2 regions of the Micromonospora sp. NPDC004704 genome follow, and region 1 is predicted to be linked to the other one. Evidence: riboswitches for the same ligand, from Rfam matches in the RefSeq annotation. Region 1 holds a riboswitch; the other holds the start of a gene.
The links. A riboswitch is a leader RNA that binds a small molecule or an ion and turns the genes downstream of it on or off. The one in region 1 is predicted to bind thiamine pyrophosphate.
Positions count from the first base shown of each region.

Region 2: another riboswitch for thiamine pyrophosphate. It lies ahead of thiE (thiamine phosphate synthase); the one in region 1 lies ahead of ACWEFB_RS04770 (ECF transporter S component).

Region 1 is NZ_JBSGCD010000003.1:89,947-105,690, forward strand. Features, by position in the region: gene ACWEFB_RS04700 (PHP domain-containing protein) at 1-129, opposite strand, end outside; gene ACWEFB_RS04705 (nuclear transport factor 2 family protein) at 339-848, opposite strand; gene ACWEFB_RS04710 (TetR/AcrR family transcriptional regulator) at 951-1,571, shown strand; gene ACWEFB_RS04715 (hypothetical protein) at 1,682-2,209, shown strand; gene ACWEFB_RS04720 (hypothetical protein) at 2,241-2,873, opposite strand; gene ACWEFB_RS04725 (efflux RND transporter periplasmic adaptor subunit) at 3,119-4,435, shown strand; gene ACWEFB_RS04730 (response regulator transcription factor) at 4,526-5,254, shown strand; gene ACWEFB_RS04735 (sensor histidine kinase) at 5,251-6,978, shown strand; gene ACWEFB_RS04740 (efflux RND transporter periplasmic adaptor subunit) at 7,020-8,279, shown strand; gene ACWEFB_RS04745 (ABC transporter ATP-binding protein) at 8,276-9,055, shown strand; gene ACWEFB_RS04750 (ABC transporter permease) at 9,052-10,311, shown strand; gene ACWEFB_RS04755 (hypothetical protein) at 10,339-10,983, shown strand; gene ACWEFB_RS04760 (energy-coupling factor transporter transmembrane component T family protein) at 11,119-11,919, opposite strand; gene ACWEFB_RS04765 (ABC transporter ATP-binding protein) at 11,957-13,426, opposite strand; gene ACWEFB_RS04770 (ECF transporter S component) at 13,541-14,113, opposite strand; TPP riboswitch at 14,193-14,299, opposite strand; gene ACWEFB_RS04775 (permease) at 14,619-15,575, shown strand; gene ACWEFB_RS04780 (TIGR03943 family putative permease subunit) at 15,575-15,744, shown strand, end outside.
Region 2 is NZ_JBSGCD010000032.1:3,685-19,428, forward strand. Features, by position in the region: gene ACWEFB_RS30320 (thiazole synthase) at 1-488, opposite strand, end outside; gene thiS (sulfur carrier protein ThiS) at 494-694, opposite strand; gene thiO (glycine oxidase ThiO) at 715-1,878, opposite strand; gene thiE (thiamine phosphate synthase) at 1,872-2,507, opposite strand; TPP riboswitch at 2,510-2,621, opposite strand; gene ACWEFB_RS30340 (ThuA domain-containing protein) at 2,949-8,765, shown strand; gene ACWEFB_RS30345 (hypothetical protein) at 8,986-9,501, shown strand; gene ACWEFB_RS30350 (helix-turn-helix domain-containing protein) at 9,507-10,355, shown strand; gene ACWEFB_RS30355 (DUF397 domain-containing protein) at 10,363-10,605, shown strand; gene ACWEFB_RS30360 (aldo/keto reductase) at 10,676-11,620, opposite strand; gene ACWEFB_RS30365 (ABC-F family ATP-binding cassette domain-containing protein) at 11,719-13,398, opposite strand; gene ACWEFB_RS30370 (class I SAM-dependent methyltransferase) at 13,442-14,047, opposite strand; gene ACWEFB_RS30375 (hypothetical protein) at 15,543-15,744, shown strand, end outside.

The DNA.
Region 1 (15,744 bases):
CAGTACGGTCGCGGCGGCGGCACCGGCGCCGAGCAGACCGGCGTTGCGGAGGAAACCGCGCCGGGACAGTTCCGACGGCGACAGCTCGCTGTCCGGTACGGCCAGGTCGAGCGCCGGCGTCAGGTCCACATTGTGCTCGTGGCCGTGGTCGTGACTATGGCCGTGGTCGTGGCCGTGATGAGAGTGATCGTGACCCATGGAGACTCCGTTTCGGGCGGTATGTGGCGCCAATCTCGCGAAGCCCGGGGAACGGAAGGTGTACTGATCGCGGCATGGGTGCGAACATGCGGCTGCGAGCATGCGTGGCCGGCCACATCGTCACTGCTCGGGGCGGGGGGTCACGCTGGGTGCGTGCCGGGAACCCCTGCGCGCGTTGCCGGCGCCGCGCTCGGCCCGGTCCCGCCGGCCGGGGCGGGTGGTTGTCCCAGGGCTCGGGCGATGGCCGGGACGTCCTGGTATTCGCGCCAGAGCACGACCTGCCCGCCCCGGACCCGCAGTACGGCGATGAAGTTGGCGGCGGCGCGCTGGTGGGTGGTGGTGACCGTGCCGACCAGTTCGTACTCGACGACGATCGTCTCCGGGTCCGTCGTTTCGTGGATCACCACGTTGCGGCACTCCTCGAACCGTGCCGGCAGGGATGCCCGCCCGGCCTCGGTGAAGGCCCGGCACGCGTCCCGCCCCTCGACCCGTCGCGGTCGGCCGGGTGCCGCGAAGGGCATCTCGATCACGGCGTCCTCGGCCAGGTCGTTGCCGAAGGTGCTGACGGTGTCGGCCAGCCAGCGTTCCCGCATCCGGGCAAAGATCTCGTGTGGCCCGGCAAGCGCGTGGATGCTGTTCGATCCGGTCATGAGCTTCTCCTGGGCCGGGGGAGTAATGTGAGTCGAGGCTCGACTTAGGACCGAAAATAATGAGTCGTCACTCATCTTGTCAAGGATCGAGGAAGATCGACCATGATGGCGCCACCCCCGCCGCTTCCGGGCAGCGACACCGACAACCCCAGGCCGCTGCGGGCCGATGCCCGGCGCAACCGGACCCGCATCCTCGACGCGGCCGAGGCGGTCTTCTCCGAGCAGGGCACGACCGCCTCGACCGAGGAGGTCGCCAGCCGGGCCGGAGTGGCGATCGGCACGGTGTTCCGGCACTTCCCGACCAAGATCGACCTGCTCCGCGCGATCATGAAGGAGCTGCTGCAACGGCTCACCGACGACGTGCGGTCGCTCAACAGCGACGGCGACCCCGGCACCGGCCTGTTCACCTTCTTCACCCGGATGGTCGCCGAGTCGGCGGCAAAGAGGACCGTGGTCCAACTCCTGGCGGACGCGGGAATCGGCGTCGATCTCGGCGACTCGGTCCGAGCCCTCCAGGAGGCGGTCGGCGCCCTGCTGACCCGCGCCCAGCAGGCCGGCACGGTACGGGCCGACGTACGACTCGACGAGGTGATGGCCCTGCTGGTCAGCACGTGTCAGGGGGCGCTCCACGCCGGCTGGGACGCCGACCTGCAACGCCGTACGCTCGCGGTCGTCTTCGCCGGACTCCGTCCGGCCGTGGCGGGTACGGCGAGCCACCCCTGAAAGGCCCACCCGCTCCACCGGTGGGCGAAAGTGGCGTTTCCGGCGTGGGCGGTGGCCGTTGCGGGCTACGGTGCGCGGGTGCCACCGGGATCAACCGAGGAGGTGGGGTCATGGGCACCCGTCAGGTCGTACGGACCGAGTACCAGGCCCGTCGGCTCGCCATTGCGGTGGACGCGCCCTTCGACGACTTCCGGCGGCGGTACGAGGAGGCCGTACCGGTGTTCGACCCCGCGACGTTCAAGCCCCTGTACGACCGGAAGGCGGACTGGTCGGAGTGGGTCGAGGTGACGCACCGGGCCGCGCCGCACGACTTCCTCCGCTACTGGCAGATCGACGCGCAGCCGATGATGGGGGTAGCGGGTGACGCGGCGGACTGCGCGCAGTACCTGATGGGCAACCACACGGTCGCCGAGCGGATGTTCCGGCACGACCCGACCGTGTTCCTGTACGTGCCGCTGCCGGTCAACATCAGCGACGACGGCAGCACCGGCACCTGGTTCTCGATCGACCAGCCGAGCCGGAACCTGGCCTCGTACGGCCGCCCGGCGATCACCTCGGTCGGCGTCGAGCTGGACCACAAGGTCGGGCGCCTGCTGGAATTCCTGGGTGTGTCCGTACCGCCGGACCTGCTGCCCTGACCGCGCCCGGCGCGGTCCGGGTCGGCCGATGTCAGCTCGCGGCGGGCGACGGGGCGGGGCTGAGCACCTTGCAGGCGTCCAGGGCTGCGCTGACCTTCGGGTCGGTGCTGTTCAGGTCGGGGGCGAGGGTCACGCCGTGGTCGGTGAGGCAGTTCGCGTACGCGCCACCGGGTGCCGCAGCGCCACCGGGACGGGCGCCCTGACCCCGGCCGGTGCCGCCGGTGGGCAGGGTGGAGGCGCACGCCTGCTGCGCCTTCTGCCAGGTCGCGTCGTCCACACCGGAGGGTCGCAACCCACCGAACCCGCCACCGGGTCCCCGGTTGCCGCCCGGCCAGCCGGACGAACCCGGCGACGGCTGGCCGGACGGACGCCCGGAGGGGAAGCGGGACGGCCGTCCGGACGGAAAGCCGGACGGTCGACCGGAGCCGTCGGGCCGGGGTCGCGCGGACGGCCGCCCGCCGGGCAGGTTGTCAGGTACGTCGATCCCCTGTTGCTTGAGGCAACCGACGTACGCGGCGAAGGCGTCGGGTCGACCACTCGACGCCGGTGCCGCCGTACCCTGACCGCTGGTGTCGGCACCGCCGCAGGCCGTCGCGAGAATCAGGGCCGCCGACCCCGCCGCCGCGGTCAACGTCCAGCGCGCCCGCCAGCTCAACACCGCCACCGGTACCTCCCTCTGGGTTGACGCCACCGGGACGGAGAGGGTGAGAGGGGCCCCGGGGCGCGTCCACAGACAACCGGCACCACCTCCGGACCAGATAGGACCAAGCTCGACGCCGGCTGGGAATCGCGCCGCGCGAACCGTCGGTTACTGCCTCCCGGCCCGGGAGCGGTCGCTTCGGGGACTCTCAGGCAATTCCGAGGTACGGCCGAGTCAGCCCCGAGCCGGGGCGATGACACTCGCCGGTCATGGGGATCGGCCTGAGTGCGTCGGGGCGTGCCGGACGTGGCCGGCGGGTGTGGTGGCTTTCCGGTGTCGTGGCCGTCGTGCTCGTACTGTCCGGCTCGGTGGCGGCGTACGCGTTGACCGGCGACGACGGCGAGCCGTCCCGCCCGGCGGCGACCGCCCGGGTGGACCGGGGCGACGTCACGCTCGCCATCGCCACCACCGGTGCGCTGCGACCGGCACAGACCCGCAGTCTCGGCTTCACCGGCGCCGGTACGGTCACCGAGGTCAAGGTGCGCGCGGGTGACCAGGTGACCGCCGGCCAGTTGCTCGCCCGGATCGATCCCGCCGTCGCCCAACAGCGCGTCGACTCCGCCCGGGACGCGCTCACCGAGGCACGGACCGCACTCGACGCCGCCGAGCAGCGACAGTCCACCCCACCCACCACCTGCGGCCCCGCGACCGGCACGGGCAACGGCGGCACGGGCGGCGGCGCGGGGGAGCCGACGCCGAGCGGATCCGTCACGCCGAACGGGTCCGCCACACCCACCACCTCCACCCATCCCGGCTCGCCGATGCCGAGCCCGGCCGCCCCGTCGGGACGGGTTTCGACGCCGACGGGGACCGGGCAGAGCGCGGGCCAGCCCTCGGGCGGCGCGCGGGACTGCACCGGCCGGAGCGGTTCCGCGTCGACGGGCGGCCCGGACCCCGTACTCCGGGCACAGCAGCAGGTGACCAACGCCCAACTGAACCTGGACACCGCCTCGGACGCGCTGGCCGGCACCAGCATCACCGCACCGATCGCCGGCAAGGTCCTCTCCGTCGCCGGTGGCGTCGGCGCGGTGGTCGGCGGCGGCACCACCTTCATCACCCTGGGCGACGTGGCCGGGATGGAGGTCGGGGCGAGTTTCCCCGAGGCGGACGCCGGGCGGCTGGCCGTCGGTCTGGCCGCCACCGTGACCCTGGCGAACCGGCCCGGTGAGGAGTTCCCAGCCAGAGTGACCCAGGTCGACCCGGTCGGCACCGCAGACGGGCAACTCGTCCGGTACGGCGCCCTGATCAGCTTCGACCGGGTGCCCGCCGACGCGCTGGTCGGGCAGAGCGCGAACGCCCGGGTGACGATCGAGTCGGTGCCGGGGGTGCTGCGGGTGCCCGCCACCGCCGTCCACCTCACCGGGACCGACGGGACCGGCGGCGGGCCGGCGACCGGGGAGGTGCGGCTCCGGACCCCGGCCGGCGGCACCGAGACCCGCCGGGTGACCGTCGGCGTACGGGGTGACCAGTACGCCGAGATCACCGACGGCCTCGCCGAAGGGGACGAAGTCGTACTCGGCTGGTGATTCCCCAGCCCATCGTGACCCGGCTCCCAGGTCGCTCCCAGCGGGCTCGGCTAAAGATGACCCGGAGTTCGAGGGGGAGGAGGTCGACGGGTGCGCCCATCGGCAGGAGAGTCGGCCCGGCGGTCGACCAGGGTGCTCGTGGTGGACGACGAGCCGAACATCTGCGCGTTGCTGTCGGCGACCCTGCGGCTGATCGATTTCGAGGTCCGGATCGCGTACGGCGGGCACGAGGCGTTGACCGCCGCCGCCGAGTTCGAGCCGGACCTGGTCGTACTCGACGTGATGATGCCGGACCTGGACGGCTTCCAGGTGGCGCGGCGGTTGCGTACGGCGGCCGACGGCCGGGGCGTGCCGGTGCTGTTCCTGACCGCGCGGGACGCGGTGGAGGACCGGATCTCCGGGCTGACCGTCGGCGCCGACGACTACGTCACCAAGCCGTTCAGCCTGGAGGAGGTCGTGCTGCGGATCCGGGCCATCCTGCGGCGCAGCCGGGTCGAACCCGAGTCGGGCGTGATCCACTACGCCGATCTGGAGCTGAACGAGGACGCGCACGAGGTACGCCGCGCCGGCCGGTTGGTGGACCTGTCGCCGACCGAGTTCAACCTGCTGCGGTACCTCATGGTCAACGCCGGCCGGGTGGTCAGCAAGGCGCAGATCCTGGACCGGGTCTGGAGTTACGACTTCGGCGGCGACGGCCGGATCGTCGAGTCGTACGTCTACTACCTGCGCAAGAAGATCGACCGGTGGGACCCGCCGCTGATCCAGACGGTACGGGGCGTGGGGTATGCGCTCCGGCTGCCTCGACCGGCCGGCGAATGACCGCCCGGCCCGGCCAGCCCGGCGCTCCCGCCCCTCCGGGTGGGACCGCCGTACCCGGCTGGCCGCCCCCGCCACCGCCCGACTGGACGGCGGCACCCCCGGTCGGGCGGTGGCGGCGGCGACTGGCCCGGGTACGCAGGTGGAGCCACTGGACCCTGCGCGCACGGCTGGTGGTGGTGATCGCCGTACTGACCGCGATCGCGTTGATCGTGGCGAACGCGGCCGGGCTGGTGCTGCTGCGGTCGTACCTCACCGACCGGGTGGACGAGCAGCTCGCCCGGTCGATCCGCCCGTACGTCGCGGGTATGGTCCCGGACTTCGGACCCGGAGCGGCCCGCGGCGGCCGACCCGCTCCCGCCGGTGGCCCCGGCCAGGCCGTGGTGATCTACGACCCGGGCGGGCGGGTGCTGGTCGCCGTCCTGTCCCACGACGAACTCTCCCCGCCCGACCTGACCGGCCTCACCGACCTGGCCGAGCGCGGTGAGCCGTTCACGGTCGACTCGGCGGACTCGCACAGCACCTGGCGGGTGCTGGCCGCGCCGACCGCGAACGGCGGGCTGGCCGTGGTGGCCTCCTCGCTGCGCGACGTCGACGCCACCGCGGACGGCCTGTTGCTGATCGACGGGGCGGTGATGCTGCTGGTGCTGCTCGTGCTCGGCCTGGTCGCCGCCCTGGTGGTACGGATCGGGTTGCGCCCGCTGACCCGGATGGAACGCATCTCCAGCGAGATCACCGCCGGCAACCTGGCCCGGCGGGTGGAGGACGCCGACCCGCACACCGAGTCGGGGCGGCTGGGCATCGCGCTCAACGTCATGCTCGACCGGATCGGCGCCGAGATGGCCGCCCGTACGGTCTCCGAGCAGCGGTTGCGGCAGTTCGTCGCGGACGCCTCGCACGAGTTGCGTACGCCCCTCACCTCGATCCGCGGCTTCGCCGAGCTGTACCGGCGCGGTGGTGCCCCACCCGGACCGGTGCTGGACGAGACCATGGGCCGGATCGAGAACGAGGCGGCCCGGATGGGGCTCCTGGTCGAGGACCTCCTGCAACTGGCCCGCATGGACCTGAGCCGGCCGATGCGACGGGCACCGGTGGACCTGTTGGCGATCGCCGCCGACACCATCCGGGACGCACATGCCCGCCGCCCCGACCGCCCGGTCCGGCTGGTCCCGCTCGGCGGTGGTCCGGCGCCGGTGCCCGGCGGCGGCCCCGATCCGTCCGGCGGTGGGCTGGAGCCGGTGACCGTGCTCGGCGACGAGCACCAGTTGCGCCAGGTGGCGGCGAACCTGGTCACGAACGCGTTGCAACACACCCCGTCGACCGCTGAGATCACCGTCCGGGTCGGCCGCTGGTCCGCCCCCGCCGATCCGGCCCTGCCCGGCGCCGGCGCCGGGTACGCCGTGCTGGAGGTCGCCGACACCGGTCCGGGTGTGCCGCCCGAGCACGCCGGACGGATCTTCGAGCGGCTCTACCGGGTCGACCAGAGCCGTACCCGTACTCCCGGTGTCGGTTCCGGGTTGGGGCTGGCCATCGTGGCCGCGATCGTCCAGGCCCACGGCGGCCGGGTCGACCTGGTCGGCGCGACCGGTGTCGGCGCGACCTTCCGGGTGGTGTTGCCGACCATGATGGACCCCACCCCGGTCGACCCCGTCGAACAGGGCACCACCACTCGCGACGGTGCCCCGCCGTCCGGGGACGCCGGTGGTTCCCAGCTTGCTCCGAGCTGACGCCGGGGCTGTTCCGAGCCGGACGATCCAGGCTGGCCCGCATGCCGGTGCGACGTCTGGTCTCGCTACGCCGCCCGTCGGTGCTCGTCAACGCCGTACTCGGCCTGGCGATCATCGGCGGCGGCGTCTGGATCTACACCTCCTTCGTCAAGCCCGAGTCGAGTTCGGCGGCGACCGGTGCTGCCACCCGTACGATCCCGGTGGGGCAGGGCACGGTGACCGCCACCGTGTCGGCGGCCGGTACGTTGCGCAGCGCCGCCACCGCGAGCGCCACCTTCGGCACCGGCGGTACGGTCAGCGAGATCCGGGTCAAGGTCGGTGACCTGGTCACCCAGGGGACCGTGCTGGCCAAGGTGAACCCGACCGCCGCGAACCGGCAGCTCACCGCCGCACAGGCCAATCTGGACGCGGCCAGGGCGGCCCAGGACCGCGCCGAGGCGGCCGGTACCGACACCACCGACGCCCGGAGCCAGGTCACCACCGCCCAGTTGGCCGTCGACACCGCCCGGGACGCGGTCGACGGCACGACACTGAAGGCGCCGATGGCCGGGACCGTGGTGGCCGTCAACGGCAGCGTCGGCAGCTCCACCGGCGGGTCCGGGTCCAGCTCGTCCGGTTCCGGGTCGAGCGGTTCGGGATCGTCGTCGGGGGGATCGTCCTCCGGCAGCGGCTCCTCCGGCGGTGGCTCGGCGTCCGGTGGCTCCGCGTCGGGTGGTTCGACCAGCGGGTTCATCCAGCTCGCCGACCTGGGCAAGCTGGAGGTGTCCGCCTCGGTCGCCGAGGCCGACGCGACCAAGCTCAAGGCCGGCCAGCCGGCCACCATCACCTGGAACGCGCTCGCCGGTGCGACGGCGACCGGCACCCTGTCCTCGATCGACCCGAACGCCACCACCAGCAACAACGTGGTCACCTACGGGGTGGTGTTCGGGGTGTCGCAGCTCCCGCCCGGCGCCCGCCCCGGCCAGACCGTCCAGGCGACGGTGACGGTCGGGCAGGTGGAGAACACCGTCTACGTCAACTCGGCGGCGCTCACCACCGTCGGCAACCGGCACACCGTCACCGTGCTGGAGGACGGGCAGCCGGTGACCCGTCCGGTCGAGGTCGGGCTGACCGGCGACCAGACCGTACAGGTGACGTCCGGGTTGCAGGTCGGTGAGCTGGTCGTACTCCGGACCACCAGCACCGGGACGACCGGGACCACCGGTGGCGGCCGACCGGGCGGCGGGCTCACCGGTGGTGGCGGTTTTCCCGGCGGCGGCGGCTTCCCCCGGGGTGCCGGGGCCGCGGGAGGCGGGCGATGACCGCGCCGGACCGCGTGGTGCTCGACGTCCGCCGGCTGACCAAGCGGTACGGCGAGGGCGAGGCGACCGTGCACGCCCTGCGCGGGGTGTCGCTGGTCGTCGGTGCGGGTGACTACCTGGCCATCATGGGCTCGTCGGGTTCGGGCAAGTCGACGCTGATGAACATCCTCGGCTGTCTGGACGTCCCCACCACCGGGCAGTACCTGCTGGACGGGGTGGACGTGAGCCGGCTCAACGACCGGCAGCTCGCCCTGGTCCGCAACCGGCGGATCGGCTTCGTCTTCCAGGCGTTCAACCTGATCGCCCGTACCAGCGCGGTCGCCAACGTGGAACTGCCGCTCGCGTACGCCGGGGTCAGGGCGAACGAGCGGCGTCGGCGGGCGCTGGCCGCGCTGGACCTGGTGGGGCTGGCTGACCGGGCCGGACACGAGCCGAACCAGCTCTCCGGAGGTCAGCAGCAGCGGGTCGCGGTGGCCCGTGCGCTGGTCACCGAACCGGCGCTGATCCTGGCCGACGAGCCGACCGGCAACCTGGACAGCCGGTCGACGGCGGACGTACTGGCCATCTTCGACCGGTTGAACGCGGCCGGTCGGACCATCGTGATGATCACGCACGAGCCGGAGGTGGGCGACCGGGCCAAGCGCCTGATCCGGCTCTTCGACGGGGAGATCGCCAGCGACCAGCGCCAGGACGTTCCGGGCGCCGGTACCGATACCGGTGCCGGCGTTGACGGCGGGTCGGAGCGGGCGACCGTACGGCTGGAGCGGATCGGATGAGCTTCTTCGAGATCCTGCGGTTCGCCGTACGCGGGATCACCGTGAACAAGCTCCGCTCGGCGCTGACCATGCTCGGCGTACTGATCGGGGTCGGTGCGGTGATCCTGCTCGTCGCGGTCGGCAACGGCTCGGCGAAACAGATCACCGACCGGATCGCCGCGCTGGGCAGCAACACCCTCACCGTGCAGAGCACCGCGCGGGGCGGCAGCAGCAGCGACGCGATCACCGTACCGACCGCGTTGGCGCTGAAGGACCCGGTCCTGGCGCCGGACGTGCGTTCGGTCTCCCCGGTGGTGAGCGCCTCGGCGACCATCACCTACCAGGGCGCCGACCACCAGGTGTCGCAGTTCGTCGGCACGTACCCGAGTTATCTCGGTGCGTCGAACACCTCGGTCGCGACCGGTGCCGCGTTCAGCGACTCGGACCTCGCCCAGGGTCGGCGGGTGGTCCTGATCGGACAGACCGTCGCGGCCGAACTGTTCCCCGGTACGGACCCGCTCGGCGCGCAGGTGACCGTCGGCGGTGCGCTCTACACGGTGGTCGGCGTACTGGCGGAGAAGGGTTCCGCCACCGGTTTCCAGGACGCCAACGACGTGGCGATCGCGCCGCTGACCGCGGTCCAGCAGACGTTGACCGGTTACGGCGCGGTCAACTCGGTGCTCGTCGAGGCCACCGGACCGGATCGGGTGGACGACGCCCAGGCACAGATCGCCACCATCCTCGACCAGCGACTCAAGGTCGCACCGGCGGCGGGTGGGGCGGTCGCGGGTGGTGCGGTCGCTCGGGGTGGTGCCGCCGCCGGGCGGGCGCAGGGTACGCCGTACCGGATCCAGAATGCGGCCCAGTTGCTCCAGACCCAGACCGAGACCGCGGACACCTTCACCGTACTGCTCGGTGCGGTGGCCGGGATCAGCCTGCTCGTCGGCGGGATCGGCATCACCAACATCATGCTGGTCACGGTGACCGAGCGGACCCGCGAGATCGGCATCCGCAAAGCCCTCGGTGCGCCCCGCCGGGTGATCCTCACCCAGTTCCTCGCCGAGGCGACCATGCTCAGCCTGGTTGGCGGGGGACTGGGGGTGCTGGCGGCACTGGCCGGCAGCCATTTCACCATCGTCGGCGTCAAGCCGGTGGTCGTACCCAGCTCGATCGCCCTGGCGCTGGGCGTATCGGTCGCGATCGGGCTCTTCTTCGGCAGCGTGCCGGCCAGCCGGGCCGCCGGTCTGCGGCCCATCGACGCCCTCCGCTACGAGTGAGCCACGAGTGATTCCGGGGAAGCAGCGATGAGCAGAGCAGTGCGATGGGGTCGCCGTTCGCCGGGTGCGCCCGGAGTCCATCGGGACGACGCGGCGGACGCCCCGACCGTCGTCGGCCCGCCCCTCGTGGTCGCCGATACGCCCACCCCGCCGACCGGGGCGGGCCATGACGACGACGGGGACCTCGCCGTCGAGTTGGCGGCCGTGGCCGGTCGCCGCTGGTGGAACCGGGCAACCCTCTACCTCGGGGCGGCGGTGCTGCTGATCGGCGGTTTCCTGGGCGGGGTGCAGGTGCAGAAGTCGTACGGCGATCCGCCCGGCACCGGTCCCTCGGCCGCCACCGGCCGGGGTGCCCAGCGCGGCGCCGGTGGTTTCGCCGGCTTCCCCGGCGGCGCCGGCCGACCGGGCGGCACCGCCACCGGCGTCCCCGACGCCGACGGCGGTACGGCACAGACCACCACCGGCACGGTGAAGCTGGTCGACGGCACCACCGTGTACGTCCAGACCGCCGACGGCACCGTGATCACGGTCCGGACCGGCACCGACACCGCCGTGGCGGTCGCCAGGGCCGGTTCACTCAAGGACCTCAAGGCCGGTGACACGGTCACCGTCGACGGACCCAACTCCGCCGGTACGGTCACCGCCACGAAGGTCACGGCCCAGTCGAAGTGACCGGTTGTCCGAGGATGGTGCGGAGCCTCTCGGCCGCGTAACCCTCGCGCCATCGTCCCGTCGGGTGGCGGCGCCGGCGGCCGTGCTTACCGACACCGGCGGCCGGGGCTGGGCGTTACCGGCCGGCGGTGATGATCAGCCGAGCAAGGGTTGGAACGTACCGAGCAGGATGCTGACCGTCAGCGCCGCCCCGGCCAGCACGGCGGCACCGGCCACCAGCGCGGTGTCGGCGACGGTGAACCGCTGCCGCCGGGCGACCGTACGCGGGGTGCCGCCGTCGAACCCTCGGGCGTCCATCGCGGTGGCGAGCCGGGTGCCGCGCCGGATCGCCCCGACGAGCAGGGCGAACGCGGTGGCGCCGAAGAGGCGCAGCCGGGCGATCGGGTTACGTCCGGCGTCCACGCCCCGGGCCCGCCGGGCCATGCCCAGCAGTTGCCACTCGGTGGCGAGCAGGGGCAGCATCCGGAACGCGGCCAGCGCGCCGAGCGCGAACCGGGATGACACCCTCGCGTTCTGGATCAGCGCGTCGGCCAGGTCGGTCGGGTCGGTGGTGGCGAAGACCAGCACGCCGGGCAGCGCCACCGCGAGTACCCGCAGGACCAGGCCCAGGGCGGAGGTGAGCACACCGGTGGTGACCGTGATCGGGCCGGCGTCGAGCAGCACCGCCCCGGTACGGTCGGCGGCGAACAGCACCATGGTGAGCACGATGCCCAGCGAACCGATCAGCAGTGGCCAGGCTCGGTGGGCCAGGGTGCCGTAGCCGAGGCCGAACAGGGGCAGCACGGCCAGCTCGATGGCGATCGCGACGGCGGGCGCGACCGGGTCGATCGTGGCGACCAGGGTGAACGAGAACACCAGCGCGGCAGCGAGCTTCGCCACCGGATTGCGCCGAGCCAGCGGCGCCGTCGCCCTCCCCACCGGCCCAGTGCTGATCACGCCGCAACTCCCCGGTTCACGCGGGCTTCTACCCGGTTCACGCCGCGACTCCCCGGTTCACGCCGTCGGGGACCGGGTCGGGCGCGGGGTCGTCCCGGCCGGAGAGGGTCACGGTCCGGTCGGCGATCGCGGTGACGAAGTCGGCGTCGTGGGTGACGGTGACCATGCCGTGCCCGGCGTCGCGCAGGTCGGCGAGCAGGTCGACCAGCTCGATCCAGGTACGTCGGTCCTGGCCGAAGGTCGGCTCGTCGAGTACGAGCAGCCGGGGCGCGGTGGCCAGGGCGGTCGCCACGCTCAGCCGCCGCGCCTCACCACCGGAGAGGGTGTACGGGTTCGCCCCGGCGAGCCGGTCCAGCCGGAGCCGGACGAGCAGATCGTCCACTGTGGAGCGTACGACGGGTTCCGGGAGTCCGGTCCGGCGTGGCCCGAGGGCCAGTTCGTCGAAGACCGTACCGGCGAGGAACTGGTGTTCGGGGTCTTGGAAGACCGAGCCGATCCGGCGTACCAGGGACTTGGCCCGCCAGCGGTGCGGTGGCGTACCGGCGTCGGTTCCGGCCAGGGCGGAGGTGGCCTCGAGTCGACCGGTCGCCGGTTTCATCAGCCCGCCGAGTTGCAGGGCCAGGGTGGTCTTGCCGACCCCGTTGTGCCCGAGTACGGCAACCGCCTCGCCCGCCCGTACGGTCAGATCGGTCGGGGCCAGCCGGGGTGGTAGGCCGAGCCGGTCGGCGGTGAGCAACAGGTCGCCGGCGGCGGTGGTCGCCGGTCGGGCCCGCACCGACCGGCCGGGTACCCAGACCCCGGCGTCGGCGAGGGCGTCCCCGTGCGCGGCGAAGACCTCGTCCGGGCTGCCGTCGGCGCGGATGCCGCCGCCCGGCTCCAGGACCACGACCCGGTCGACCAGGGGGAGTGCCTCCGCGACCCGGTGTTCGACCAGGATCAGGGTGGTGTCGCGGTCCACTGCGGCGGCGATCGCTGCCCTGACCAGGGCGGCGCCGGCCGGGTCGAGGTTGGCGGTGGGTTCGTCGAGCAGGAGCAGCCGGGGCCGGAGCGCGAGTACGCCGGCCAGGGCGAGCCGTTGCTGCTCGCCGCCGGAGAGGGCGGCGGTGGAGCGGTCCCGTCCGTAGGGGAAGCCGACCCGGTGCATCGCCTCGTCGACCCGGTTCCAGATCTCGCCGGCCGGCACGCCCCGGTTCTCCAGCCCGAACGCGACGTCGTCGCCGGCCCGTGCCATCACGAGCTGGCTCTCCGGGTCCTGGAACAGGATGCCGACCCGGTCCCGGACCGTACGCGGATCGGCTCCGTCGACCTCGATCAGCCCCGCCTGCTCCCCGGAGTCCTCGGCGAGCAGCCCCGCGAGCGCGGCCAGCAACGTGCTCTTCCCCGCCCCCGAACCCCCCAGCAACAACACCCGCTCCCCAACCGCAACCCGCAGATCAACCCCCCGTACCGCCCACCCCTTCCGCCCCGCATGCCTCCACCCAAACCCCCCAACAACCACCCCACCCACCCCACTCACCCCTCCCTCTAGCCGTTGATCATGAAGTTAGATACCTCAGAACAAGATCGAATCGTCGCTAACTTCATGATCAACGCCGAAGGGGCCCGGCGGGCCGGGTGGGGGTTAGACCGTGGGGCGGGTGCGGCCGGCGGGGAAGCGGTCCAGGGCGCCGGTGTTGGCTAGGGCTCGGGTTAGGGCGATGCTGCCTAGGCCGGCCACTACCAGGGAGCTTGCGGTGGTTAGGGCCAGGTAGGGGAGGCGGAAGCTGTCCCAGGCGGTGCCGGGGTACCAGACGAAGATGTCGTAGATGGCGGCGGCGAGACCGGCCAGGGCGGCGGCCAGCAGGGTCACCGGCAGCCGGTAGATCCGGTACGCGAACACGGCGAAGGCCAGCTCCGCGGCGGCGGCCTCGATCGGGCCCTGGACCACCAGCGTCCAACCCCAGCTCGTGCCCAGGGCCACCGAGACCAGGGCGGCCAGGGTCAGGGTGTAGAGGGCCGCACCCGGCTTGCGGATCACCAGTGCGCCGAGGACGGCCGGCACCAGCCACACCCCGTAGATCACGGCGCGACCGGGCAGCGGAATGGCGTCGGCCGGACCGTTCCAGAGCAGGCCCCAGGCCCAGAAGATGACGCCGAACGCCACCCCGAGGGTCGAGGCGATGACGATGTCGAGCGTCCGCCAGCGGTTGTTCATGATGTTGGCTCCCAGTTCTCGAAAGTGAACCAGGAGAAGTCGCACGCCTCGGCCCGGCGTCGTGCCGGACTCCGGCGCGGCCGGAGCATGACCGAACTCCCTGCGCTGGCATTACCCAGATCAGGTTCGAGGGTCTGCGGATGTCATCCCGCACTCTCAGCGCTGTGCGCTCCCCTGTCGGATGTGAAGTTGTTTCGGGGACGCTAGCACCGACCGGCGGCGCGGCACAGCGCCGTATCGATCGGGTGTGGTGGTGGACACCGGGGCTCGGGTTAGGGTGAGCTGCCCCCGGACCCGGCCGAGCGAGGAGAGCAGAGACGCCGTGACCGCCTCCGACCGCGCGACCGAACGCCGCGCCGGGCCGGGCGACGAGATCGACTGGACGATCCCGCCCACCACCGGCACCGTCGACAGCGCCGCGCCCGGTTCGACCACCGGTCCCGCCCGCGCCCACACCACCCCCGGCGGTACGCCCGCAGCAGGCGACCCACCACCCCGGCAACGGCTGTTCGGCGACCGGATCGGGTCGGTGGAGGTGCTCGCCGGGCTCCTCATCCTGCTGGTCGTCTTCCGTGGCCCGATCGCCGACGCGATCTCCGGCCCACGACTGCAGACCTGGACCACGGTTTTCGTCTCGGTGATGGTGCAGGCGGTGCCGTTCCTCGTCTTCGGGGTGGTCCTCAGCGCGGTGATCGCGGTTTTTGTGCCCCGTTCCTTCTGGGCGAAGGCGTTGCCGAAACATCCGGCGCTGGCCGTACCGGTGGCGAGCTGTGCGGGAGTGATCCTGCCCGGTTGCGAGTGCGGCGCGGTCCCGATCGCCGGGTCGCTGATCCGCCGGGGCGTCACCCCGGCCGCCGCGCTGGCGTTCCTGCTCGCCGCCCCGGCGATCAACCCGATCGTGCTCACCGCCACCGCGGTCGCCTTCCCGCAGAACCCGGAGATGGTGGTCGGCCGGGGCGTCGCCAGCCTGATCGTGGCGATGCTGATGGGTTGGCTCTGGCTGCGGCTGGGCCGGGCCGACTGGATCCGGCTGCCGCACCGCCCCGACCTGGACGGACTGTCGAAGGGGCGGGCGTTCTTCTCGGCCGTACGGCACGACGTGGTGCACGCGGGCGGCTTCCTGGTGCTCGGTGCGATGGCGGCGGCCTGCATCAACGTGCTGGTGCCGGAGCGTTGGTTGCAGACCCTGGCCGACAACCCGGTCCTGTCGGTGCTGGCGCTGGCGGTCCTCGCGGTGCTGCTGTCGATCTGCTCGGAGGCGGACGCGTTCGTGGCCGCGTCGCTGTCCCAGTTCTCGCTCACCGCCAGGCTGACGTTCCTGGTCGTCGGGCCGATGGTCGACCTCAAGCTGATCTCGATGCAGGCCGGTGTCTTCGGGCGGCGGTTCGCGTTCCGGTTCGCCCCGGCGACGTTCGCGGTCGCCGTACTGGTGGCGGTGGGAGTGGGAGCGGTGGTGCTCTGATGAACCGACAGGCACAGGCGGTGGTGTTGCTGCTGCTCGGCGGGGCGGTGCTCAAGGCCAGCCTCACCGACATGTACCTGCGTTACGTGAAGGAGGGGCTGCAACCCTTCCTGATCGGGTCTGCGATCCTGCTGATCGCGGTGGCGGTGATGACCCTGGTCCACGACCT
Region 2 (15,744 bases), on a different contig from region 1:
GCCGCGCAGCCCGCCTCGGCGAGCCGGCGGGCGAGCACCGGGTCGTCGCTGGTGTACGGCAGCACGGTGAACCCGTCGGCCACCAGTTGGTCGGCGGCGTGCAGCAGCTCGACCCCGTCCGGCAGCAGGGTCCGGTCGTCCCCGATCACCTCCAGCTTCACCCACGAGGTGTCGAACGCCTCGCGGGCCAGCCGGGCGACCTTGACCGCCTCGGCGGCGGTGTAGCAGCCGGCGGTGTTCGGCAGCAGCCGTACGCCGCACCGTTCGAGTACGTCCAGCAGCCCGCCGTGCATCGTCGCGGCGGTGTCGACCCGACGCAGCGCGACGGTGACCAACTCGGTGCCGCTGGCCCGGATCGCCTGTTCGAGTACGTGCAGGTTCGCCGCGCCGCCGGTGCCGAGGATCAGCCGCGAGGCGAACGACACCCCGCCCAACTCGAACCGGCCGGTGACCGGCTCGGCGGCCGGCTCGGTCTCCACTTCGGACATCCGGCTCACCCGCCCTGGGCCGCGGTCAGCACCTCGACCCGGTCGCCGGAGCTCAGGACCGCCGCCGGCCAGCCGGCCCGGGGGACCACCTCGCCGTTGACCGCGACGGCCACGCCGCGGGTCTGGCCGGTGACGGTGGCGACCAGTTCCGCCACGGTCATCCCGCCGGGCAGACTGTGGTCCGTCCCGTTCACGGTCAGTTCCACCGAAACCCCACCCTCTCCGGTCACCGAATCTCCTCCCTCACCGAGGTCTGCCCGGTCCGGGTGAACCGGTCCGGGGTGAAAGGCTCGAGCGCCGGATCGGCCACCCCGCTGGTGAGCAGGTCGACGACGAGTTGTGCGGTCACCGGGGTCAGCAGGATGCCGTGCCGGTAGTGCCCGGTCGCCACGATCACGTCGGGGCGGTCGGCGAGCCGGCCGATCACGGGGGCGTTGTCGGGCGTACCGGGGCGGTGGCCGGCGGTGGTCTCGGCGAGTTCGTACTCGGCGAGTTCCGGGACCAGGTCGATCGCGGCCCGGAGCAGTTCCAGTACGCCGCCGGCGGTGACCGTGGTGTCGCCGCGTTCCTCGACGGTGGCGCCGACCACCACCTCGCCGTCGAGGCGGGGCACCAGGTAGACCGAGCGGCCGTCGTTGTAGCCCCGGATCACGTGCCGGAAGCCGGGCGGCTCGCCGCCGGGTGCGCGGAGGCGGAGGATCTGCCCCTTCACCGGTCGGATCGGCAGCCCGGTCAGTCCGGCGGCTCCGCAGCCGGCGGCGACCACGACGGTGTCCGCGTCGAGGTCGGCGAGGTCGTGGACGGCGGCCGGCACGAACACCACCCCGGCCCGTACCGCCGCGTTCCGCAGGGCGGTGACGAGTCGGCGGGGATCCACCTGGTGGTCGTCGGGGGCGTGCGCGCCGCCGCGTACCCGGGGTGCGAGCAACGGTTCGCGGTCGTGCAGCCCGGTCGCGTCCAGTGCGGTGATCGGGAGTCCGAGTCCCTGCTGGTACGCCCAGAGCCGGCGCGCCTCGGCCAGGTCGTCGGCGGTACGCCCGATCACCAGCGTGCCCTCGGTGCGGTAGCCGAGTTCGGCGGTCCCGGTCAGGCCGGCCGCGTTGGCGACCTCGGCGGCGAAGTCGGGCCAGCGGGCGGCCGAGTCCAGCAGCAGCCGGGTCAGCGCCTCCTCGCCGAAGGATGCCTCGGCGACCGGGGAGAGCATGCCGGCGGCGACACCGGACGCCCCGCTGCCGGGGTCCGGGTCGTGCACCCGCACCCGCATCCCCCGAACCGAGGCCAGCCAGGCGATGGCGAGCCCGATCGGTCCCCCGCCCACCACGGCCACGTCCGCCCGCCCGGTGGCGGGGACGTGGTCGGATTCAGTCGGGTGGGCGTCCCCGCCTACCACGTCGGCGCCCCGGTACGGGTCAGCGCGGCGAGCAGTTCCGTGGTGGCTCGGGCGGGATCGGCGGCGGCACTGACGGCGCCGACCACGGCCACCCCGTACGCGCCGGCGGCGAGCAGTTCCGGCACCCGGGCGGCGGTCACCCCGCCGATCGCGATGACCGGTACGCCCACCGCCTCGGCGACCCGCGCGATGCCGGCCGGGCCGATCGGTTCCGGCAGCCCGTCCTTGGTGGTGGTGGCGTAACAGGGTCCGACGCCGAGGTAGGTGGCGCCGGCCGCCACCGCGTCCCGGGCCGGGTCGGGTGCGCGGGCGGTGGCGCCGAGCACCGCGGTCGGCCCGAGCACCCGTCGGGCGGCCTCGACGGGCAGGTCGAGCGCACCGACGTGGCCACCGGCGGCGTTCGCCGCGAGGGCGATGTGCAGCCGGTCGTTGACCAGGCAGGTGGCGCCGACCGGTGTGCAGAGGTCGACGATCCGCCGGGCGAGGTCGTACGCGTCGCGGTCGGTGGTGTCGTCCTCGACGCGTACCTGGACCACGAGTTGTGGCCCGGCCACGGCAAGCGCCGCACGTACCGTGGCGAGAGGATCACGCCCAGTACGGGTGTCGGTGATGAGATGCAAACGTCCCAGTACGGGCACGGCAAACTCCTCCCTGCGCCGGCATTACCCGGATCAGGTTCGACGGTCGGGGGCTGTGTCAGCCCCCCTCTCAGCCCGGTACACCGGACTCCCGTGGGTTACTTGTCGACCACACTACGACGGCGGACCGGATCCGCCAAGGGGTCGCACGTCACAGCGGGGCGCCGCGAGCGGCGAAGGTGACTCCGAACACCCAATGGTTTTGTCTGTCCTATCCGGAAGATCCGCCTCGGTTACCCAACCGTTACCCGATTTGGCTTGTTGCTGTATTGCCCGCCTCACGCTGACCGGCATTAATTTGTTCAGCGACAAGACAAATTTCGACTGCACAGCCACGGCGGGCCACGCAGCCGAAACCCACCACCCCCGAACCGGTCTTCGGCGAGCCGGCCGGGGATCCCCCGTGTCCCCAGCGGACGAAGGAGATCCTTCGTGTCAAGACCTCGCCCGCGCCACGCGCTGCGCGGCACCCTCAGCCATGCGCTGCTGAGTCTCGCGGTCGCCGTCACCTCGACGGCGGCCGCACTCGTAGCAGCCCCGAGCGCCGCACAGGCGGCCCCGGCCGCCGCCGCGGCGGACCCGTACTCCGTCCTGGTCTTCTCGAAGACCGCCGGATTCCGGCACGGCTCCATCCCCTCCGGCATCGCGGCCATCCAGCAGCTCGGCACGGCGAACGGGTTCTCCGTCACCGCGACCGAGGACGGTGCCGCGTTCACCGACGCCAATCTCGCCCAGTACAAGGCCGTGATCTGGCTCTCCACCACCGGTGACGTGCTCGACGACACCCAGCAGGCGGCGTTCGAGCGCTACATCGAGGCCGGTGGTGGATACGTCGGTGTCCACGCCGCCTCCGACACCGAGTACAACTGGCCGTGGTACGGCGGCCTGGTCGGTGCGTACTTCAACGCGCACCCGGCCAACCAGCAGGCCACGGTCAAGGTCGAGGACCCGGCGCACCCGTCCACCGCCGGTCTGCCGGCCCAGTGGTCCCGCTTCGACGAGTGGTACAACTTCCGGACCAACCCGCGCGCGAACGTACACGTGCTGGCCAGCCTGGACGAGCGGAGCTACACCCCGGGCAGCGGTGCGATGGGCGCCGACCACCCGACCGCGTGGTGTCAGGACTACGAGGGTGGCCGCTCCTGGTACACCGGTGGCGGTCACACCAACGAGTCGTTCGCGGAGCCGGAGTTCCTCACCCACCTGCTCGGCGGCATCGAGACCGCCGCAGGGGTGGTCGAGGCCGACTGCAGTGCGACGAAGACCAGCAGCTTCGAGAAGGTGTCGCTGGACAGCAACACCAACAACCCGATGGAGCTGGACATCGCTCCGGACGGTCGGGTCTTCTACGTCGAGCGCGACGGCCGGATCCAGATCATCAAGCCGGACACCGGCACCACGGTGACCGCGGTCACGCTGCCGGTCTTCACCGGTAACGAGGACGGTCTGCTCGGCATCCACCTCGACCCGGACTTCGCCACCAACAACTGGGTGTACGTGTACTACGCACCCGCCGGTGGCGCGGCCCGTAACTACCTCTCCCGGTTCACGGTCGAGGGCGACACCATCAACGCCGCCACCGAGAAGGTCGTGCTCCAGGTCCCGACGCAGCGCAACACCTGCTGCCACGCGGGCGGAAGCATCGCCTTCGACAGCCAGGGAAACCTGTACCTGGCGCTCGGTGACAACACCAACCCGTTCGAGTCGGACTCCTTCACCCCGATCGACGAGCGGCCGGGTCGGCAGGACTACGACGCGCAGCGTTCGTCGGGTAACACCAACGACCTGCGCGGCAAGGTGCTCCGGATCCACCCGGAGGACGACGGCACCTACACCGTGCCGGCCGGCAACCTGTTCGCACCGGGCACGGCGCTGACCAAGCCCGAGATCTACGCGATGGGCTTCCGGAACCCGTTCCGGATCGGCATCGACCCGCAGACCGACACCCTGTACGTCGGCGACTACGGCCCGGACGCCGGTGCGGCGAACCCGAACCGTGGCCCCGAGGGCACGGTCGAGTGGAACATCGTCGGACCGGGCAACTACGGCTGGCCGTACTGCCACGGCGCGAACTACGCGTACAACGACTACCCGTTCCCGTCGGGACCGAGTGGTGCGAAGTTCGACTGTGCCGCGCCGGTCAACAACTCGCCGAACAACACCGGCCTGACCAACCTGCCGCCGGCCATCTCGGCCACGGTCGACTTCGACTACAGCGGCAACCCGCTGTTCCCGGAGATCGGCGGCGGCGGCGCCCCGATGGGCGGCCCGGTCTACCGGTACGACGAGAACCTCAACTCGGAGCGCAAGTGGCCGGCCTACTACGACGGCAAGGCGCTGCTCGGCGAGTGGAACCAGAACAAGATGTACACCATGCAGGTCAGTGCCGACGGCAAGTCGCTGGTCGACATCAACCAGCTGCTGACCGGCATGACGATGCTGCGGCCGATGGACTTCGAGTTCGGTCCGGACGGGGCGCTGTACCTGATCGAGTGGGGTACCGGCTTCGGCGGCAACAACGACAACTCGGGCATCTACCGGATCGACTACACCGCCGGTGAGCGGGCGCCGATCGCGGTCGCGACCGCCGAGCCCACCTCGGGTCCGGCTCCGCTGGCGGTGCAGTTCTCCAGCGCCGGGTCGCGTGACCCGGACGGTGGCACGCTGACGTACGCCTGGAACTTCGGCGACAACGCCACCTCCACCGACCCGAACCCGGCGCACACGTACGCCGCGGCGGGCAACTACAACGCGCAGCTCACGGTCACCAACCCCCAGGGGCGTACCGCGGTTGCGAACGTACCGGTCACGGTGGGCAACACCGCGCCGACCGTCTCCATCGAGTTCCCGCCGGACGGCGGCTTCTTCGAGTGGGGCGACCTGGTCAAGTACAAGGTCAACGTGACCGACCCGGAGGACGGGACGATCGACTGCGACCGGGTCGTGCTCCAGTACTACCTGGGCCACGACCAGCACGCGCACCCGCTGCAGTCGTACACCGGCTGTGAGGGTTCGGTCCAGACGCTGCTCGCCTCCGGGCACGGCGCCGAGGCGAACGTGTTCGGTGTCTTCGAGGCCGTCTACACCGACGGTGGCGGCGCCGGTGGGTCGAACGCCCTGACCGGGCGGGCGATCGAGCAGCTCCAGCCGAAGCGCAAGCAGGCCGAGTACTTCTCGTCCACCGGCCGGCTGGCCGGCAGCGTCAGCACCGGTGACCCGGGCGTGGCGCGGCAGGCCACCGAGGACACCGCCGGCGGGTTCGAGAACATCGGCTGGATCGAGGCCGACGACTGGTGGACCTTCGACCCGGCGAACCTGACCGGGATCGACTCGCTGCGGTTCCGGGCGGCTTCGGCCGGCGGGGGCGCGCGGGTCGAGGTCCGTACCGGTGCGCCGGACGGCCCGCTGGTCGCCACGGCCACCGTGCCGAGCACCGGGGGCTGGCAGACGTTCGTCGACGTGACCGCCGAGATCACCACGGCGAGCACGGTCAGCGGACCGCTGTACTTTGTGACCCGCAACCCGGTCGGTGCCAACGGTACCGGCGCGATCCTCAACGTGAACTGGGTCGACTTCCTCGGTCGCGGTGTGACCGACAACGCCCCGCCGGTGGTCACCGCCTCCGCGAACCCCACCGCCGGCATCGCGCCGGTGACGGTCGCGTTCAGCGGTACGGCCACCGACCCGGAGAACGACGCCCCGTTCACGTACGCCTGGGACTTCGGTGACGGCGGCACGGCGAACACCGCCAACGCCAGCCACACCTACACCGTTGCGGGCAACTTCACCGCCACCCTGACGGTGACCGACGCGCGTGGTGCCTCCACGTTCGTCAACGTTCCGGTGCAGGTGACCGCGCCGAACACGTCCTGCTTCGGGGCGCGCTCGGACGACTTCACCGGCACCTCGCTGGACAAGTCGCGCTGGTCGACCGTGATCCGGGAGAACCAGCTCTACTCGGTCGCCGACGGCAGCCTGGTTCTGCCGACCGCGGTCGGTGACCTGTACGGCGGCACCAACAACGCCACCAACGTGGTGCTCCAGCCCGCCCCGAGCGGTGCCTGGCAGGCGACCACCAAGGTGACGCTCAGCGCGACCGCCAACTACCACCAGGCCGGGCTGATCGTCTACGGCGACGACGCAAACTACGCCAAGCTCGACCTGCTCTACTCGGACAACCGCAAGTTCGAGTTCATCCGGGAGACCGCCGGCACGCCGCGCAACGAGGCCGCCGACGGGATCGCCGTACCGGCCGGGATGGGCGACACGTTCTACGTCCGGCTGAGCAGTGACGGCACCAACCTGACCGGGGCCTTCTCGGCCGACGGCCAGACGTTCACCCCGGTGGGTCGGTCCGCCGCCCTGGCCGGGATCGAGAACCCGAAGGTGGGTCTGTTCGCGCTGAACGGGAACACCACGGCCTCGGTGAACGACGCCAAGTTCGACTGGTTCCAGCTCAGCCCGGACGAGCCGGCCGGCCCGGTCGAGCCGTCCGACGAGTTCACCGGAACCAGCCTGGACAAGTGCAAGTGGAACGCGATCGTCCGGGAGGACCCGACCGGTTACCGGGTGACCGGTGGCGGCCTCCAGATCGACGTACCGAACGGCGACATCTACCAGGGCGGCGGCACCCCGCCGTCGAACTTCATCCTGCAGAACGCGCCGGCCGGTGACTGGACGATCGAGACCAAGGTCGACGGCAGCCAGTTCAACGAGCAGTACCAGCAGGGCGGTCTTCTCGTCTACGGCGACGACGACAACTACCTGAAGCTGGACTACATCGCGGACAACGCGGCCGGTCAGGCCGTGACCCGGCGGATCGAGTTCCGCAGCGAGATCGGCGCCGTGGTGCAGGACCCGCAGCCGAACGCGTCGAACCTGACGCAGGGCATCTGGCACCTGCGGTTGGCCAAGGCCGGCGACACGTACACCGCGTCGTACTCGGCCGACGGGACCGAATGGACGTCGTTGGGGAGCCTGACCAACGCGGCCGTGGGCGCCACGCCCAAGTTCGGCCTGTTCACCCTCGGTGCGGCACAGCAGGCGTCGAAGCCGGCGACGTTCGACTACTTCCGGGTGAGCACCGCGGTCGAGGACCCGACCGCACCGGTGACCACCGCGGCAGTGGCCGGTACGCCGACCGGCGGCTGGTACAACGCCGCCACCACGGTCACCCTGACCGCCACCGACAACACCGGTGGCAGCGGAGTGGCGAGCACCGAGTACCAGCTCGACGCGGGCACCACCTGGACCGCCTACACCGAGCCGATCCTGGTCTCCGGTGACGGCGCCCACCAGGTCCGGTTCCGCTCCACGGACGAGGCCGGCAACGTCGAGGAGACGAAGACGGTCGACGTGAAGATCGACGCGACCGCGCCGGTCACCTCGGCGACCTTCGCGCCGCCGAGCGACAGCGGTTGGCACGCCGGGACCATCCCGGTGACGCTCGCCGCCACCGACGCGGGTGCCGGGGTCAGCAAGCTGGAGTACTCCCTGGACGGCGGCGCCTGGACGCCGTACACCACGACGGTCAACGTCAGCGGCGACGGGCAGCACGAGTTGCTGTACCGGGCCACCGACGCGGCCGGTAACGAGGAGACGCTGAAGTCGGCCCTCCTCAAGATCGACGGCACCAAGCCCACCGTGCTGGTCTCCGGTCTCGCCGACGGCCAGCTCTACGGCGACAGCGCCGACGTCCGGGTCTCCTGGCAGGCGGTCGACCCGACCTCCGGTCTGGAAGCCACCATCGGCACCCTCGACGGCCAGCCGTACGCCAACAACACGCTGCAGGCGCTCTACGACCTGTCGCTGGGGCTGCACGAGCTGACCGTGACCGCGACCGACAAGGCCGGCAACACCACGACCTCGTCGGTACGGTTCTTCGTCACCACCTCGTTCCGGGACATGCAGAACCTGCAGGACCGGTTCAAGGCCACCAACCGGCTCTCCACCAAGGCCCACAAGCAGCTCACCAACAAGCTGACTGCGGTCCGCGACTCGGAGGCCGCCGGCAACGACAAGCGTGCGGTGCAGCAGTTGACCGCGTACAAGGCGCTTGTCGCCGACACCGCCCTGGTCACCGACGCGGATGTCCGCGACGTTCTGACCAGGGACGCGGACGCCATGATCGTCCGGCTCGGTGGCGAGGCCACCAAGGCGGGCGTGAAGGCCAACGCCGACAAGTCCGTCCAAGGAACGGGACGCCTCGCCGAGGACCCGACCCGGATCAAGCAGGGCGGCAAGCTCTAACCACCCGCACCGAAACGCAGTAACCGCACCAAACCCGGGGCGGCCGGCCAACCAGGCCGGCCGCCCCGGCGTACCCCCGGCACCACCGCACCCGGGCACCACCCAGTCCCTCCAGCAATTGCGACCGCACAGCCCTGCCGCCGGACCGCTCCCAGCCGACACACTGGAACCCATCCCGGCGGCACCGTACGGGTGTCCGGCGCGCCGAAAGGAACCTCTGATGCGACCCCTGCGAGTACTGCTCGCCGCGCTGGCCCTCGTACCGGTGCTCCTGCTCCCGGCGACGCCGGCGGCGGCCCGGGACGGCAAGCTCAACCTCCAGGTGGCCGGCGACGGCGCCACCGGGGTGACCATCCGGGCCAGCTACGCCGACGGCCACCAGCTCGAAACGGTTGTCCGGCTGGTGCTCACCGCCACCGACGGAGACGGCGACACCGTCGGGCCGATCCAGCTCGAACCGTCCGGTGAGGGCCAGGGTTTCTACACCACCGGACCGATCCTCTCCCCCGGCCGCTGGCAGGTCACGGTGACCGCGCCCGCGCCGAATCCCGCCGAGGCGGTCGCCACGGTCGAGGCCAAGGCCGAACAGACAGCACCCAGGCCGGTGCCCAGCAACCCGGTCGCACTGCCGAAGGAGTCCGGTCTGAGCACCGGCGTGTGGTGGCTGATCGGCGGGGCGCTGCTGCTCGCCGCCGCCGGCTCGGCCGTACTGCTCGCCCGCAACCGCAACAGTTGAGCGCCGTGTCCCGCCGCATCCAGCCCGCCGTCGCCGGCCGCAACGTCGGGGCCCAGCTCCGCGAACTACGGGTACGCCGGAAGCTGAGCCTGCGCGAGGTCGCTGCCGAACTCGACTGGCCGCAGTCCCGCCTGTCCCGCCTCGAACACGGCCGCCAGCAGGTACGCACCGAGGAGGCCGCCGCCCTGCTGGTCGTCTACCGGGTCACCGGTGACGAACGGGCCGCCCTGCTCCGCCAGGTCGAACGGGCCGCCGAGCCGGGCTGGTGGGAGGCGGCGGTCGGTCTCTCCGCCGAGTCGCGCACGCTGATCCACCTCGAAGCCGAGGCGACCACCATCATCGGATGCGAGCCGCTGCTCGTACCGGGCCTGTTGCAGACTCCGGACTACACCCGGGCGGTGATGGAGTCCTGCGGTGTCCGGAAGGTGGACACCCAGCCCCGGATAGCCGCCCGGCTGGCCCGGCAGGCGATCCTCACCCGCGACACCCCACCGGCGCTGCACGCCCTGATCGACGAGGCCGCCCTGCGGCGGCCGGTCGGCGGCCCGCAGGTGATGGCCCGGCAACTGCGGCACCTGGTGTCGGCCAGCGAACGGCCGAACATCACCCTCCGGGTGGTGCCGCTCGCCGCCGGCGCGCACACCGGTCTCGACGGTGCCTTCGCGCTGCTCGACTTCCCGCGCAACCGGTCCGTCGTCTACCTCGACCACAAGCTCACCGGGCTGTTCCTGGAGGAGCGGCACCAGGTCGAGTTCTTCCGGCGGGAGGCGGTCCGGCTCGCGGAAGCCGCGTTGAGCCCGATCGCATCGGTAAACTTCATCACTCGGGTCGCTGGCGAGTACGAGCGGAAGTGAGACCGCGATGACCGGTACGCAGCTTTCCGGGGCCGTCTGGCGCAGGTCGAGCCGCAGCGGCTCGAACGCGAACTGTGTCGAGGTGGCCGACCTCGGCGCGGTGGACGGCGCGACCACCGGCCTCGGCGGGGCGGGCACCACGGTCATCGGCGTACGCGACTCGAAGGACCTCGACGGGCCGGTGCTGGCGTTCCCCGCCACCGCCTGGACATCGTTTGTCGGGGCGGCCCGCCACAACCGGCTCGGCTGACCCCCACAGACGCCGTACGGGGTCCGGAGCGGCTGGCTCCGGACCCCGTACTGGGCAACGCGTTATCAGGTCAGAGGATGGCGCGCAGCGCCGCCAGGTCGTCGGCGGAGGGCTGCCACAGACCGGCTGCGGCGTTCGCCCGTACCTGGTCGGGGGTGGTGGCTCCGGCGATCACCGAGGTGACCGCGGGCTGGGCGGCCAGCCCGCCGATCGCCACCTGCAACGGGGTCAGGTCGCGTTCGGCGGCGTACTTCTCGATCGCCTCGATCCTGTCCCAGGGTGCGGCGGCCAGGCGGTCGGCGTACCGTCCGCCGCCGGAGAGCCGGCTGCCGGCCGGCGGCGCCTCGCCCCGCTTGTACTTGCCGGTGAGCAGGCCGTTGGCGAGCGGGAAGAACGGCAGGAGGCCGAGGCCGAAACGGTTGGCGGCCGGCGCGATCTCGGTCTCGACGTGCCGCTCCACCAGGCTGTACTGGTTCTGCGCGCTGATGAACGGCGCGTAGCCGCGGGTACGCGCCACCCACGCCGCGTCCGCGATCTGCCAGCCACCGAAGTTGGAGTTGCCCAGGTAGCGCACCTTGCCCGACCGGACCAGGTCGTCCAGCGCGCTCAGTGTCTCCTCGATCGGGGTGCCGGGATCGACCTCGTGCATCTGGTAGAGGTCGATGTGGTCGGTGCCGAGCCGGCGCAGCGACGCCTCGACGGCACGGTTGATGTAGCGGCGGGAGCCCCGGGCCCCGTGGTCCGGGCCGTTGGCCCCGAGCATGTCCATGCCGAACTTGGTGGCCAGTACGACGTCGTCGCGCCGGCCCTTCAGTGCGGCACCGAGCTGCTCCTCGGATGCGCCCTTCGGCTCGCCGTAGATGTCGGCGGTGTCGAAGAAGTTGATCCCGGCGTCCAGGGCCGCGTCCACCACGGCACGGGTGCCCTGCGCGTCCAGTTTCCGGCCGAAGTTGTTGCAGCCGACACCGACGACGGACACCACGAGCCCGGAGTCGCCCAGCCGGCGGAAGGTCATCTCAGTCACGTGATCAACCCTATGCCCGCGCCCTTCCGGGACGGCACCAACCACGTGTGAGAAAGCCCTTCCCGGCCGGGAAGGGCCTTCCGCACACGTCAGCCGACGTCCCAGACGGGTTCGGGGGTCTCGGTGACCTCGTTGTCGGCGCCGAAGAGCACGAACCGCTCGAACGACCGGGTGAACCAGCGGTCGTGGGTCACCGCGATCACCGTGCCGTCGAACGCCTTCAGCCCCTCTTCGAGCGCCTCGGCCGAAGCCAGGTCGAGGTTGTCGGTCGGTTCGTCGAGCAGCAGCAGGGTGGCACCGGAGAGTTCGAGCAGCAGGACCAGGAACCGGGCCTGCTGTCCGCCGGAGAGGGTGCCGAACCGCTGGTCACCCTGGGCGGCCAGCTCGTACCGGCTCAGCGACGCCATGGCCGCGTGCCGGTCCATCCCGGTCCGGTGGTCGTCACCCCGCCAGAGGATCTCGACCAGGGTCTTGCCCATCAGTTCCGGGCGGTCGTGGGTCTGCGAGAAGTGACCCGGCCGGACCCGGGCACCGAGCCGGGCCACCCCGGCGTGGTTGACCGGCGTCAGCAGGTGCCCCCCGTCGACCGGACCGTTGGCCGGCTCCGGGTCGGTGCCGCCCCGCGCGAGCAGCCGCAGGAAGTGCGACTTCCCGGTGCCGTTGGCGCCGAGGACGGCGACCCGGTCGCCGTACCAGAGTTCCAGGTCGAACGGGTACGTCAGGCCGTCCAGCTCCAGTTGCTCGCACATCACGGCGCGCTTGGCGGTACGGCCACCGGACAGCCGCATCCGGATGTCCTGGTCCTTCGGCGGTACGGGCGGCGGACCGGCCTCCTCGAACTTGCGCAGGCGGGTCTGCGCGGCCTGGTAACGCGAGGCCAACCCGTCGTTGTACGCCGCCTTCTGCTTGTACATCAGCATCAGCTCGCGCAGCTTCTGGTGCTCCTCGTCCCAGCGGCGGCGCAGCTCGTCGAGGCGGGCGTGCCGGTTCACCCGGGCCTCGTGCCAGCTACCGAAGCCGCCCGGATGCACCCAGGCGCTGCCGCCCTCGACGGCGACCACCCGGTCCGAGGTCTGTGCCAGCAGTTCCCGGTCGTGCGACACGTAGAGCACCGACTTGGTCGACTCCCGCAGCCGCCCCTCCAACCACCGCTTGCCCGGTACGTCGAGGAAGTTGTCCGGCTCGTCGAGGAGCAGCACCTCGTCGCCGCCCCGGAGCAGGATCTCCAACGCGAACCGCTTCTGCTGCCCACCGGAGAGGGTCCGTACGGGACGGGTCCGGCTCGCCTCCCAGGACAGGCCGAGCACGATCGTGGAGACGGTATCGAAGAGGACCTCGGCGTCGTACCCGCCGGCCTCGCCCCAGGCGCCCAGCGCGTCCGCGTACGCGAGTTGGGCCTTGCCCGCGGCGGTGCTGAACTTGCCGCGGACCTCGGCGGCGTGCAGCGCCACCTCGGCGGCGGCGAGCCGGTCACCGGCCGCGCGCAGCGGGGGCGCCGAGATGGACAGGGCGAGGTCGTGCAGCGTCGACTCGTCGCCGATCATGCCGATGAACTGGCGCATCACGCCCAGGCCGCCGGACCGGGCGATGCCGCCGGTCGGGGTGGGCAGGTCACCGGCGACCATCCGCAACAGGGTGGTCTTGCCGGCGCCGTTCGGGCCGACCAGGGCCACCTTGGCACCCTCCCCGACCCGGAAGGACACGTCGGCGAAGAGTTCCCGGCCGTCCGGCAGGGTGTAGCCGACTCCGGCCACGTCTATGTAACCCACGCGGGCATCCTGCCTTGTCGTTCGGCTCGGGCGGTACCGGATTTCACCGCGTGATCCGGAGCACCCGGTAGCCCTTCTGGCTGGCCGGGCGGTCGACCTGCCAGCCCTGTTCGGTCAGCCAGCGGTGCAGCGAGTCGCCGCCGAGGTGCCGGCCCACCACCAGCCAGCCGACACCGTCGGGGGCGAGCCGGGGCAGCCACCGGGCGAGCAGGTGGTGCAGTTCGGCCTTGCCGATCCGGATCGGCGGGTTCGACCACACCTCCGCGAACGTGACGTCGTCGGGCACCTCGTCGGGGGCGGCGACCCGGATCCGGTCGGCGGCGCCGATCCGTACGGCGTTCTCGCCGGTCAGTTCGCGGGCCCGCGCGTTGACGTCGACCGCCCAGACGGTGGCCGCGGGTGCCTCGGTCGCCAGCACGCACGCGATCGGCCCGTACCCGCAGCCCAGGTCGAGCAGCGGACCGGTGGCGCCGGGCTCCGGCAGGTCGGCCTTGCGCAGGAGTACGGCCGTGCCGGGGTCCAGCCGCGCGGCGGAGAAGACGCCGCCGGACGAGACCAACGAGTAGTCCCGCCCAGCGGCCGAGAACTCGATCTCCCGACGGTCGGAGGCGGTACCGGGTTGGGCGGTGAAGTAGTGGTCGCCGGTCACGCATCGCATTCTCGCCTACCGCTGTTTTCACGTCGCAGGCGTGGTCGTCCCTCCGTACGAGTGGAGGTTCCTGCCCTAATGTCTCGTCTTTCACCTGGCGTGATTCATGGGGAGAGGCGCCAAATGGGTGCTTCCCACTACCCTGAGCGACATGACGGACGGTCGTGGATCGGGCTCCGGCGGGCGGCCCCCGCCGTCCGACCGCGACCCGGGCAGGGTCGTACCGGCCACCCGTCGGACCCGACCGCCGGCACCTCGCGACCCCGGTGGCGGACACCGTCACACCGGGAACGACCGGGAGCCCTCGCCACCGCTCGACCCCCCGGCATCGGCCCCGCCCTCGGGTGATCCGGCCGACCGACCCGGCTGGCCGGCGGCGAACACGACTCGGCCGGCGGATCATGCGCCTCGGCCCGCGGATCGTCCACCCTGGGCCGCAGATCGTCCACCTCGCCCGGCGGACCGTGCGCCCTGGGCCGCAGATCCTCCACCTCGCCCGGCGGACCGTGCGCCCTGGACCGCAGGGCGTGCGCCCCGCCCGGTGGACCGTGCACCTCGGCCCGGAGACGGTGCCCCTCGCCCCGGGGACCGTGCATCGCGGCCGGTAGAGCGTCCGCCGTGGGCCGCAGAACGTGCACCCGGACCCGCAGAGCGTGCACCCGGGCCGGCGGAGCGTGCACCCGGGCCTGCGGAGCGTCCGTCGTGGCCGGCGGACCGTGCACCCCGAGGCGCAGATCCCGTACTCCGGCCTGCGGATCGTCCGCCCCGACCGAGGGCGCCGGAGCGGGAGACTCCGCCGAGCCCCGGCACCGACCGTGCGAACGGCTATCCCGCAGGGCCCGCCGACAGGGCTGGCCCCCACCCCGGGGCCATACCCGGGCCGGGTCGGCACTCGTCGCCCGGAGGCCGTACCGAGCCGCCCCACCTGGCCGCCCCGCCGCCTTCCCGCTCCGCACCGGCACCGGGGCGTCCGGTCCCGCCTGCTCCGAGTCCGGAACTGCGCCCGGCGCGGGCGGACCGCCGCCGGCCGGCAGAGGGCGATCCTCGGCGACCAACCGACGAGCCGTACGGCGCAACCCGCGCCGGGTCCGGGACGGAGGGCTGGGGTGCCCGACCGGTCGGCCCACCACTTCCCCGGCCGGGCCAGCGCCCGCTCGCGGCCCAACCTTCGGCACCGCCGAGCCGCCGGCCGTCGGACGCCCCGCCGCTGGCACCGGCAGCCCAGCGCCCACCAACCGCCCCGCCGACAGCCCAGCGCCAGCGCCCACCAACCGCCCCGCCGGTGCCACCGGCCACCCAGCGCCCGCCAACCGCCTCACCGGTGGTCCCACCTGCCCAACGTCCGCTCACCGCCCCGTGGGTCGGGTCGCGCGATCAGGACCGGGCGACCCCCGGGCAGGTGGCGCCACCGACCGAACGCCTGTCCGGTCCCCCTGCGCCGGCCGGGCCCGACCGGAGCCGGGAGGCAGCCGGGTCGGCACCGGCGCAGCGTCCGGTGACCGCATCGGCGGCCGCGCCGATCCTGCGGACGGAGGCGTCCGGGCCCGCGCCCGTACCGGCCCAACGGCCGGCCGTGGCCCGATCGCGGGTGCCGGCGGGTCCGGCCCGAGCGCCGGAGTCCTTCGGCCAGCCCTCGCTCCGACCGGCCCGCGATCCGCTGCCGGCGCCGGAACAGGCCACGTACGGGTCACCTCCGG